Regions from separate parts of the Dorea longicatena genome, predicted to be linked through region 1. Evidence: riboswitches for the same ligand, from Rfam matches in the RefSeq annotation. Region 1 holds a riboswitch; the other holds the start of a gene.
What was found. Region 1 has a riboswitch for thiamine pyrophosphate ahead of thiS (sulfur carrier protein ThiS). Riboswitches for the same ligand answer to the same signal wherever they lie in the genome.

Region 1 (6,461 bases):
GGAGAATTCAGAAGATCGACATGGCATCTGGATTTCATGTGGGGATTTGAAGGTATCGAGCATCAGAAGACAGTAGAGGGGAATACAACATTTGACGCAGAAGCTGCAATGATTGATGATACATACATGACGGGAAAGATTTCAGTAAAGAATCATCCTTTCGTAGAGCATTTCAAATTCATCAAAGCATTAGAAGATGAAAATACTGTCGCAAAACAGACTATCCCGTCACCGGGACAGTTCTATGCATACTTTACCGGGGCACAGCTTCTGAATACAACATTAGAAATCTATGGATCGGAAGAAGCATTTGCCGAGGATGTGATTAAGGCATACGGTGAATTCGTGCAGGAAATCTATGCAGCAGGCTGCCGTAACCTTCAGTTTGATGACTGCGTATGGGGCGGAATGGTAGATGCGAAGATGGCAGTTGCACTGACCGGAAGAACAGGACAGAGACTGGAAGATTACAAGAAACTCCTTCTGGAACTGAATAACCAGGTAGTAGCACAGGCACCGGAAGATCTGGTGATCAATACACATGTATGCCGTGGAAATTATCATTCTACATTCTTCAGTTCCGGAGCATATGATTCCGTAGCGGATTTGTTATTCGGAGAAGAAAATGTAAATGCATATTATCTGGAATATGACGACAAGAGATCCGGCGGATTTGCACCACTTGCAAAGGTATCCGGCGATAAGAAGGTCGTACTTGGACTTATAACAACCAAGACACCGGAACTGGAAGACAAAGAAAAAGTAATCGCAAGAATCCACGAAGCAGCAAAATATGTTCCGCTTGACCGCTTATACTTAAGCCCGCAGTGCGGATTTGCATCCTGCGAGATTGGTAATAAGCTGACAGAAGAAGAACAGTGGGCAAAGCTTAAGCTTGTAAAAGAGATTGCCGACGAAGTCTGGTCAGACAGATAAGCCAGAACAGATTGGCCATAAGCCAGCCGATACCGGTAGCAATGGCAGGGGCTGCCAGCCCGAAATGAGGGAAGAAGAACCAGGTTAAGATTACGCAAAGTGCAATCTGGAGCGTATTTCCGGCTAACGTCAGAACCATTTTCCCAAGTACGTTATAAGTACCGGTGAAGGTTCCGCTGGTATTGATCGTACCTTTTGCAAGGATCCGATGGTTGCATTATTGCCGGAGGGACACAAGCTGGCAAAAAGAAAGACATTTTCGGCAAAATTTGCAGAGACGGAAGCCTATATTGTAACATGTCCAGGATTAGATATTGATGGAACACGTTATCTGGATAAGCATGGGATTAAGCCGAATGTACAGTTTTCGACAATGGATATTCAGGCAACATATGCGATGGCGGCAGCGGGAATGGGTGTGAGCATTAAAATCGTTCTATCATCTGGAAGTATGATATACTGATAACAAGACCTGCAAAAAAAGATGGAGGTGGACTACATGGATGTTGCAACGATGGTAGCGATTAATAACCTGAATATGGTTACAGTGATGGCAGTACAGGCGGCAAATAATGTAATCACGATCGTAAATGGAGAAAGGATGGAAGAAGATATGGATGGTTCAATGTTAGATCAGTATATGGGAAAAGAATGTACGATAAGTCTGTTCAACGAAGTAGGAGCAATCAAAGGAAAGCTCATGGACGCAGATATACAGTGGGTAAAGGTTGATACAAAGAAAGGGACACAGCTGATTAACAGAAATATGGTACGGAATATTACTTTTGATAATAAATAGAATGAATAAAAATAGTTGTTTCGAAAAAAGTCAGAAATGAATAAAAAATGAGTTGACATTTCGTGTATGAGTTCTTATACTTAAATGTGTAGATAAAACACGGGGAGCTTGTGTACCAGGCTGAGAGGAAGTTAAGAACTTCGACCCATATACCTGATTTGGATAATGCCAACGTAGGAATGTATAACGTAGATTTTAGGAGAGATGCATTTAGTTGGTAGCTCTCTTTTTTGTTACTATGTGACGGAAATCAGGAACAATTGAATATCGGATAAGTTGAGAGTGAACGAGAGTTCATGAAGGGGTGCACCACCACGGGTGTATTTACTTCGTGAACTCTTTTTTTCATACTAAAGTATGCAAGAGAAGTTGTCAGTGGCAAGTTCGCTGTATATATCCGGGAAAGGAGAACATACATGATTATCGTAAATGGAAAAGAAATCAATCTGACAGAGGATACGACTGTTGCAGAATATCTGGAGCAGAATCAGTATCAGGTAAAAAGAATTGCTGTAGAGTTAAACGGAGATATTCTTCCAAAATATAGTTATTCCGATACCATGTTAAAAGACGGCGACCGTCTGGAAGTTGTGACATTTGTAGGAGGAGGCTAACATTCATGGGAGAAATCGTATCAGAAAATATGACGAAAAATGCGAACGCAAAAGTACTTAGTAAAGAAGAGATTATGGCTGCGCTTAATGAAAGACATTCTCCGGAAAAGCAGAAGCATCTGTCTGCAGGAAGGGTTGCGATAGCCGGACTTGGCGGATTGGGATCAAATGTGGCATATGCACTTGCCAGAATCGGAGTCGGACATCTCCATCTGATAGATTTTGATGTAGTAGATATTACGAACCTGAACCGGCAGCAGTACTTTATGGAGCATATCGGAATGTATAAAACAGATGCGTTAAAATCATTACTGTTAAAAATTAATCCGTATCTGGATATCTATACAGACTGTGTGAAAGTCACAGAAGAAAATCTTAAGACACTATTTCGTGACGAGCCTATTGTATGTGAAGCATTCGATAATCCAGAGGCGAAGGCAATGCTGGTGAATGGAATACTGGAACATTTTCCGGAAAAGAAACTGGTATCGGCAACCGGTATGGCAGGATACGGAAGCAGTAATACGATTCGCACACAGAAGTTAATGAAGAACTTTTACCTGTGCGGAGACCGCGAGACGGCACCAACTTATGGGAATGGTCTTATGGCACCAAGAGTTGCAATCTGTGCAGCACATGAGGCGAATATGATCACACGTCTGATCCTTGGAGAAGAGGATGTGTAGGAAGACAGGTAAGAAACATAAGATTCATGCCGCAAAAAAAGATAGATAAATAAAAAAGCATGAGCAGAAAATAATAGGAAAGAAGGTCCTGATTATGGATAAAAAAGAAATAAAAAATACAGATACATTTACACTTGGAGGAAAAGAGTTTACTTCTCGTTTTATATTAGGTTCAGGAAAATTTTCACTGGATCTGGTGAAAGCATGTGTGGAAAAAGCAGGGGCACAGATTATCACACTGGCACTCCGTCGTGCAAATGAAGGCGGTTTGGCAAATATTCTGGATTATATTCCGGAAGATGTGACACTTCTTCCGAATACATCAGGAGCCAGAAATGCAGAAGAAGCGGTACGTATTGCCAGACTTTCCAGAGAAGTCGGATGTGGCAATTTCGTCAAAGTGGAAGTGGTAAGAGATTCGAAATATCTCCTTCCGGATAATTATGAGACGATCAAAGCTACAGAAATTCTTGCAAAAGAAGGATTCGTGGTTATGCCGTACATGTATCCAGATTTGAATGCTGCAAGAGATCTTGCAAATGCCGGTGCAGCATGTATCATGCCGCTTGGCGCACCGATCGGATCAAATAAAGGGCTTAGCACAAAAGACTTTATTCAGATCCTGATCGATGAGATTGATCTGCCGATCATCGTAGATGCCGGAATCGGACGTCCGTCCCAGGCATGCGAGGCAATGGAGATGGGTGCAGCCGCAGTGATGGCAAATACGGCAATCGCAACAGCAGGAGATGTACCGGCGATGGCAGAAGCATTTAAGAAAGCAATCGAAGCGGGCAGAAGTGCGTACCTTTCCGGACTTGGAAGAACGATTGAGCGTGGTGCAAGTGCATCTTCACCGCTGACCGGATTTCTGCAGGATTAGGAGGCACGACAAATGGGAACAAATCATGAAGATACACATATTAATGAAAGTATTTTAAGCGAGGAGATTCTGGAAGACCAGAAGAAGAACCGGATCGATCACATGACCTATCTTCCAGGCATGGAGGATATCGGATCAGAAATACTCGACCAGGTCGTGGCAGCCATGGAGGCTTATGATTATAATACATATACAGCAGAAGATGTAAAACGTGCACTGGCACATGCAGAGCGCACACCGGAAGATTTTCAGGCGTTATTGTCACCGGCAGCACTGCCATTTCTGGAGGAAATAGCGCAGGCAGCGCAGATCGAGACGAGAAAACATTTTGGTAACAGTGTCTATATGTTCACACCAATCTATATCGCAAATTATTGCGAGAACTATTGCATTTACTGTGGTTTTAATTGCCATAACAAAATCAACCGTGCACAGTTAAATGCGGAAGAGATCGAAAAAGAGATGGCGGCGATCGCTGAGACAGGTCTGCAGGAAATCCTGATTCTGACAGGAGAAAGCCGTAACAAATCTACAGTAGAATACATCGGTGAAGCATGTAAGATCGCCAGAAAATATTTTAAAGTTATTGGTCTGGAGGTTTATCCGGTAAATTCAGACGAATACGCATATCTGCATGAATGTGGGGCAGATTATGTAACGGTATTTCAGGAGACATATAACTCAGATAAATATGAGACACTTCATCTTGCAGGGCATAAGAGAATCTACCCGTATCGTGTAAATGCACAGGAAAGAGCATTGAAAGGCGGCATGCGTGGAGTTGGATTCGGAGCACTTCTGGGGTTGGATGATTTCAGAAAAGATGCATTTGCGACCGGATATCATGCATATTTATTACAGAGAAAATATCCACATGCAGAGATCGCATTTTCATGTCCGAGACTTCGTCCGATCATCAATAATGACAGGATTAATCCGATGGATGTGCACGAACCGCAGCTTTTGCAGGTAGTGTGTGCATACCGCCTGTTTATGCCATTTGCAAGCATCACGGTTTCGACACGAGAGTGTGAAAGAGTCCGCGATAATCTGGTAAGTATTGCAGCAACGAAGATATCTGCTGGTGTAAGTACCGGTATCGGAAGTCATGTAGAAGATATCGAAGACAAGGGTGACGATCAGTTTGAAATCTCGGATGGACGTTCGGTGGATGAGGTCTATCAGGCACTTCTGAAACACAATCTTCAGCCGGTGATGAGTGATTATATCTATGTGTAACAGGGAGTATCTTGTGTTAAAAACATGCCGAATACAGCTGAAAGGAGTTGTCAGTGATAAAATCTGTAAACAATCAGGACTTTAAAATCATTGCAGTCAGCAATCGGAAATTATGCAACCGCCCGTTTTTAGAGCAGATAGAAAGAGTCTGCAAGATACATCCGGAAGCTGTGATCTTAAGAGAAAAAGATCTGACAGAAGAGGAATATGGGACATTGGCAAAAGAAGTAATGAATATTTGCAGCCGTTATCAGGTGTCTTGTATTCTTCATAATTTCTGGAAGACTGCACTAGAACTTGGATGTACATCTGTACATCTGCCACTTCCAATTTTGCAAAAAATAACTGATGAAGAAAAGAAAAAATTTACAAAGATTGGAATTTCTATACATTCTGTAGAAGAAGCGAAAGAAGCAGAGCAATTGGGAGCTTCCTATCTTACGGCAGGGCATATCTATGCGACAGATTGTAAGAGGGGATTACCGCCAAGAGGATTGGGATTTTTAAAAGAGGTTTGCCGGGAAGTCAGCATTCCGGTGTATGGAATAGGCGGAATAAAGTTCGATGAAGAACAGTGGAATGATATGAAAAAATGTGGAGCAGTTGGTGGATGTGTTATGTCCGGAATGATGGAAATATAGTAATCGAAATAAAACAGCTCATTTTTGAAAGAGCAGGAAAGCCTTCTGAGTCGGTACTCGGAAGGCTTTTGCTTTACACTGGCATATTAGTGCATATCAGATAGTACTTTACAAAATTATTTCTAAATGTTATATTAATACAAAAATGAATAGTTCAAAAATGAAATAAAAAAGGAGACCTACATATATGAACACAGGAATTGAATTTGCAGAAAAGCTGTCAAAGGCATACAGTGAGACCTGCAAACCGTTATGCCATGAACTGAATATTCCACAGACCGCATTTGACATCTTACTTTTCTTGGCGAACAACCCAGAATACAAAACTGCCAGAGACATCGTAGAAATACGAAAAATTAAAGCCAATCTTGTATCGGTAAATGTGGATAAACTTGTGAATGAAGGCTATCTGGAGCGGAAAAGTGTAGAAGGTGACCGAAGAAAAGTCAATCTGATCTGTACAGAAAAGTCAAAAGAGATTATCCAAGAAGGACAGAAACTTCAGCAGTCGTTCGTTGAAAAACTATTTGAAGGAATGGATGAAGATACAAGAAAAGCACTTCAAAAAGGAATGGCGCATATGGAAGCGAATATAGAGAAGATGTTGGAGGAAAAGAACTAGATGAATACAATATTAATGATTATTGTAACATTTTTCGCGGG
Region 2 (6,461 bases), 540 kb from region 1:
GTTATCCCAGTATCTGGAATCCAGACTATTGTTCCGGTTATCCCCCATTACAAAATAACTATCTTCCGGAACTTCATAAGGTCCGAAGCTTCCTGCCATCTCTTCCGGGCAGAAGCTTACCGCCTGTGTCTGCTCTTTTCCATCAATGTAAATCTTCCCGTCTTTCACGGTAACCGTCTCTCCTGGCAGTCCGATCACGCGCTTGATAAAAATCTTGGACGGATCATCTGGATATTTGAAGATTACAATGTCATATCTCTCTGGATCATCTTTGATATATGCCAGACGGTTTCCCAGCACCCGGTCTCCTTTCATGATCGTATCCTGCATGGATTCCGACGGAATCACGGCATTGATATACACCAGTTTGTTCATCGCAAATACAACACAGAATATGATCAGAAATGTTTTCAGATAATCCCATACAGCCGCCATACCGGTCAGCTCTTCCTCTTCCTGCTTCTTTTCCTTTTTATTTTTCATATTTTTACACTCTCCCCTTTCATGTAGCACATACGCGATCTTTTTCACACATTTTTACGTTCTCCCCACGCTTCACACATATAGCTTCATATAGTTTATGAAAGTTTTAATATAACCCCATCCGGACTGAATGCCACTTCATTGCCCTCATTAATCTCTTTCTGATAAAGTTCCGCATCCGGAATCTCTAACTGAATCTCTTCTTCACTTTTCAGCTTCAGAAGGGTTACTTTAGCCATTGGTTCTACCCCGTCCGGTCTTCCTTCACATCCAAAATCCGGTTCATCAATTCTCATCACCAGATATCTCATATCCAGGATATCTACTGTCTGCGCATCTAATTTTCCATCAAAGAACTTATCCAGTACTCTCCGAAAGACTTCATTCTCTTTTGCCGCCAGCGCAAACAACGTCATTGACGAACGCAGTTTCAGATCATCAGGCCATCCCATGACTCTGGTTGCATCATCTGATTCCAGTTGCAAAAGTGCCTCTGAACTCTCTCTTAAATGTGCATTTATCACTGCGTTTTCTATATATGCTTTAGCTTCTTCATAGTCTTCAATAGCGTAGTACATTGCAGTACCGCTACTCCCCAGCCCCTGAATCTGCGGAAAAATGTACCACATCCAGCAACTTCTCTTATGTCCACTCTTAATCTCTGCAAGAGCTGTCTTAAATTCTGACTCCTGCGCTTTGATAAACCTCTCTAGATTATTCTCTCTCATTCTTTTTTTGAACCTCCAGTCTATACATCTGTCTGTACGCTGCTTCTTTTCCAGTACAGTTTTTATAACAACATCTTTTTCTATTTTAGCATATCTTTCTATGTCATGTATACATCAAATCATCCGACATCTATAGAATAACCGGAACACAAAAAGCAGAAACTATTTTTTACACCAGCTTCCGCTTTTATTACTTAATCTGTAGGATGTGAAGATTCCTTATATTTTTCCAGACTTTTTAAACAGCATATGAAATCCCCCCTTCTTCTTACCGGCAGAAAAATTTTCTTGCATTTTCCGATATGCCAGACTATAATAACGATTGAACAAAGTTTTTTATAAACAGGGGGGAGCTGGAGAAAACCGGCTGAGAGGAAGCGTAATTCCGTTTCGACCCTTTACCTGATTTGGATAATGCCAACGGAGGGATTCATACCATGTATTGATTTGACAGAGATGCCCCCGCATCTCTTCTTTTTTACTTTTTGTACCCTCCATCCGCTTTATGAATGAAGGGTATTTTTTTATGAAAGGAATGTTTATTTATGACACACACAACTTTATCATCAGACTCTTCACGGACAAGACGACTGGCTCTTGCCGGTGTATTTACGGCTCTTGCCATCGTCGGAAGTTTCTTAAGCTTTCCGGTTGCAGGCAGTAAATGTGCACCTGTACAGCATATTATTAATATCCTGGCAGCAGTCACGTTAGGGCCCTGGTACAGTGTAGGAATTGCATTTTGTGCCAGCCTGTTACGAAATCTGCTTGGTCTTGGCAGCATGATGGCTTTTCCCGGAAGTATGGTTGGAGCACTTTGCTGTGGACTTGTATACTCCATTTGCCACAAGCTCAGCCTGACTTGTCTTGCAGAGGCACTCGGCACAGGAATTCTTGGCGGCCTGGCTGCTTATCCTGTTGCAGTATATATTATGGGAATCACTCCTGCCGGGATCTTCGTCTATGTAGTTCCATTTCTGATTTCTACTATTGCAGGAAGCATTCTTGCATTTCTGCTGATTACAGCGCTGAATAAAAGCGGCGTAATGGCTATGATAAAAACGACTCGTTAAGAGTTGTTTAGAAACGGTACATTGGGGACACCACCTTGTACCGCATACACAAGTATCAGATTTTCCCATCTGATATAGGCGTCAGTAATTTCATAGTTCTTTTATGAACCTCAGATCTGTGTAGAGAAATGTTTCCCTGCATCGAAATCTGTGTGTTTTTGCTGACGCATTATAACCTTATATTTAATTTTTTTAACGGAGGCAAACACATGAGAAATTACACAACACAGATGGATGCTGCAAGAAAAGGAATTGTCACTCCTGAAATTGAGATTGTAGCAAAAAAAGAAAACATGACAACAGAAGCACTTATGAAACTTGTTGCAGAAGGTAAGGTTGCAATCTGTGCCAACAAGAATCACACCAGCCTTGATCCGGAGGGTGTCGGAAGCATGCTCCGTACCAAGATCAATGTAAACCTTGGTGTATCCCGCGACTGTAAGGATTACAATATTGAAATGGAAAAAGTTATGAGCGCTGTAAATCTTGGTGCTGAAGCCATCATGGATTTATCGAGCCACGGTAACACACAGCCATTCCGCCAGAAACTGACACATGAATGTCCTGCTATGATCGGTACTGTTCCTGTATACGACAGTGTCATCCACTATCAGAGAGATCTTGCAACTCTGACTGCGCAGGACTTCATCGACGTTGTCCGTCTTCACGCAGAAGATGGCGTGGACTTTGTCACACTTCACTGCGGAATTACACGTAAAACGATTGAACAGATAAAAAAACACAAACGTAAAATGAATATTGTAAGCCGTGGCGGAAGTCTTGTATTTGCATGGATGTGTATGACCGGAGAAGAAAATCCTTTCTACGAACACTATGATGAGATTCTCGATATCTGCGAAGAATATGATGTTACTATCTCCCTTGGTGATGCATGCCGCCCCGGATGTCTGGCCGATGCTACCGATGTATGCCAGATTGAAGAACTGGTGCGTCTTGGAGAACTTACAAAACGTGCATGGGACCACAATGTACAGGTAATGGTAGAAGGACCGGGACATGTACCGCTTGATCAGGTTGCTGCCAACATGAAAGTACAGCAGAGTATCTGCATGGGTGCTCCGTTCTATGTACTTGGCCCTCTTGTTACGGATATTGCTCCAGGTTACGATCACATCACATCCGCTATCGGTGGTGCAGTTGCTGCTATGAATGGTGCTGCATTCTTATGTTATGTAACACCTGCAGAACATCTGGCGCTTCCTAATGTAGATGACGTAAAACAGGGGATCATTGCTTCCAAGATTGCTGCCCATGCTGCCGACATCGCCAAAGGTGTTCCCGGAGCACGTGATATTGATGATAAAATGGCTGAAGCACGTCAGAAACTTGACTGGGACGCACAGTATGCCTGTGCATTAGACCCTGAAACAGCCAAAGCCATCCGTGACAGCCGAAGCCCGGAAGATGATCATAGTGATACCTGCAGTATGTGCGGAAAATTCTGTGCAGTCAGAAGTATGAATAAAGCTTTGGCCGGAGAATATATTGATATTCTGTAATTCTTGGGATTTAATTTATTAACGGGGAAGCGGCCTCTCAGTCCTTGAAGGAAACAATAATCCTTATCTATTGTTTCCTTCAAGTCGTGACTGGCTGTGAATGTTAATAAATGTGAAGAAGGTGTTGAAAATAGTTAAGCGTCAAAATTATGCGTTGGGTTTTCGAAATTTGCCTGTTTGAGCCGAATGGAGAGTTGCAAATTTCGGAAGCCCGTTTTTAGCGAGTGTGTAAATAATTCTGTGTAAACTAAATACGTGATATGTATCCTCTTGGATTGATGTTAAAATAAATATTAATTCAGGAGGATATTTTTATGGCAAGAAGAAGAAAAATGACACCAGAAAGAAGAGAGTTTATTAACGGCTTATTGGAACACTATCAACCAACCGATGCTCAAGATGTTCAAGAAATGTTGAAGGATCTTTTGGGAGATACCCTGCAAGGAATGCTAGAAGCAGAAATGGATCAGAAACTTGGCTATTCGAAGTATGATTATCAAAATAAGGAGACAGATGATAGCCGGAACGGTTACAGCCATAAAACGGTTACATCTTCGATGGGCGATATTGATCTTGATATTCCCCGTGATCGCAGAGGTGAATTTGAACCACAGATTGTAAAAAAACATCAAACAGATATTTCTAACATTGAAGATCAAGTTCTGTCCATGTATGCAAAGGGAATGACTACCAGAGACATATCAACACACCTTTCTAATGTCTATGGGGTGGATGCATCTGCAGAGATGATTTCTCACATGACAGATCGCATTCTTCCAATTGCCAAAGAATGGCAGAATCGCCCTTTGGAGAAGAAATATGCCATCGTTTTCATGGATGCCATTCATTTTTATGTACGAGAAGATAATAGAACGGTAAAGAAAGCTGTATATGTAGCTATAGGTATCAGACTTTCTGGTCAAAAAGAAGTTTTAGGTATGTGGATTGGCGGTAATGAAAGTGCAAAATACTGGCTTGGTGTACTGAATGAAATCAAAAATAGAGGTGTGGAAGACATCATGATTGTATCTGTTGATGGACTGACTGGTTTTGTGGATGCAATTCATGCAGTTTTCCCATTAGCGGAAATCCAAAGATGTATTGTACATCAGATTCGTTATTCCACTAAGTTTATTTCCTACAAAGATATCAGAGCCTTCATGAAAGACCTGAAACTGGTTTATAAGGCAGATACAGAGCAGCTTGCATTAGAAGCGTTAGATATGCTGGAAGAAAATTGGGGTGGAAAATATCCATCTTCAATAGCGTCCTGGCGTAATAATTGGCCGCAACTTTCTACATATTTCAAATACCCTGGAGAGATTAGGAAACTAATTTATACCACGAATTCCATAGAGAATTTCAATCGTCAATTAAGAAAAGTGACGAAATCAAAAACCATCTTTCCGACAGATGATTCGCTTTTTAAGATTCTGTATCTTGCCATGACCGACATCACAAAGAAATGGACTGGAAAAACATGGGATTGGGGACAGACCTTGGATCAGCTCTGCATATATTTTGGAGACAGAATCCAACCAGAAGATCTCGAATAGAATAAAAAGCAACTATGAGTAAGGGTCAAAAACGCCCGTTTTCAGCGGGCGTTCTTGACATGTCTGCTTATTCATGCTAAATAGTAAATAAGGCTTAAACAGCAATCATGCCATTCAAGCCTAATTCATTTTTTTTAACTTAATGTAAATCATTATGATTTTTTCATTAATCTAAGAGATTTACACAAAATATTTTACACTCTCTTTTTAGCATAATTTTGACGCTTCAGTATTTCCCGCCGACGGAACCTGAACAGGAACGGCTTCCTACTTTTTATGCAGGTCCGGGTCGTCGTGCCTTCCTGAATTAAATAAATCCCAATTTAAATCTCCACCTCAAACGTCAGCCTGTCCAGAATATCTTTCTGCATATCTACTCCCGGATACACCTCGATCAGTTTCAATCCCTTCGGTGTCAGTCTGAACACGCAGCGTTCTGTCACATATAACACCTTTTGTCCATTTTCTATCGCTCGCTTTGCAGAGAAGCTTACACTGTTGACCTTCTCTACGAACTTAGCAATTTCTCCTTCTTTCTGAATCGTCACCACTCCTTTTTTCTGCGTAACCTCCAGACCTTTGGCATCAAATGTCATACAGAACACAACCGTCGGTGTCTTTGCCGTAATATTTGCAAATCCGCCGATTCCGGCAAATGCACCAGGTCCTCTGTGTGCATTGATGTTGCCATATTTGTCAACTTCCAGAGCTCCCATAAAGCAGATGTCCAGTCCTCCGTTATCATATAAGTCGAACTGGTTTGCCATATCATAGACTGACGCTGCACCAATCATAGCTCCAAATGCTTCTCCCGATACCGGAAATCCGCCAATACCACCTGACTCTACCGTAAGGGTTACCATATCCAGCATGCCGCTCTTTCTCGCATACCGGGATACCATCTCTGGGATACCGATTCCGATATTCACGATATCATCCACCCGAAGTTCCTGTGCAGCTCTCTTACCAATGATATTTCCCGTCACACTGTTCTTTTTTGGTTTGGTCGATACATTCTCGATCTTTTCACTCCATGTATACCAGTCCTTGTAAGGAATCTCAAAGCTTCCCGTAAGCGCCGTATACGCTTCGTTTCTCTTT

Region 2: another riboswitch for thiamine pyrophosphate. It lies ahead of thiW (energy coupling factor transporter S component ThiW); the one in region 1 lies ahead of thiS (sulfur carrier protein ThiS).

What each region holds. Positions count from the first base shown of each region.
Region 1 is NZ_CP102280.1:672,098-678,558, forward strand. Features, by position in the region: gene NQ508_RS03265 (5-methyltetrahydropteroyltriglutamate--homocysteine S-methyltransferase) at 1-936, shown strand, start outside; gene NQ508_RS03270 (LysR family transcriptional regulator substrate-binding protein) at 1,118-1,399, shown strand; gene NQ508_RS03275 (hypothetical protein) at 1,436-1,735, shown strand; TPP riboswitch at 1,826-1,932, shown strand; gene thiS (sulfur carrier protein ThiS) at 2,152-2,349, shown strand; gene thiF (sulfur carrier protein ThiS adenylyltransferase ThiF) at 2,355-3,035, shown strand; gene NQ508_RS03290 (thiazole synthase) at 3,130-3,918, shown strand; gene thiH (2-iminoacetate synthase ThiH) at 3,931-5,157, shown strand; gene NQ508_RS03300 (thiamine phosphate synthase) at 5,211-5,798, shown strand; gene NQ508_RS03305 (MarR family winged helix-turn-helix transcriptional regulator) at 5,986-6,420, shown strand; gene NQ508_RS03310 (sulfite exporter TauE/SafE family protein) at 6,421-6,461, shown strand, end outside.
Region 2 is NZ_CP102280.1:1,211,647-1,218,107, reverse strand. Features, by position in the region: gene lepB (signal peptidase I) at 1-483, opposite strand, end outside; gene NQ508_RS05680 (DUF1810 domain-containing protein) at 579-1,211, opposite strand; TPP riboswitch at 1,548-1,657, shown strand; gene thiW (energy coupling factor transporter S component ThiW) at 1,757-2,284, shown strand; gene thiC (phosphomethylpyrimidine synthase ThiC) at 2,494-3,804, shown strand; gene NQ508_RS05665 (IS256 family transposase) at 4,119-5,360, shown strand; gene NQ508_RS05660 (CoA-transferase) at 5,684-6,461, opposite strand, start outside.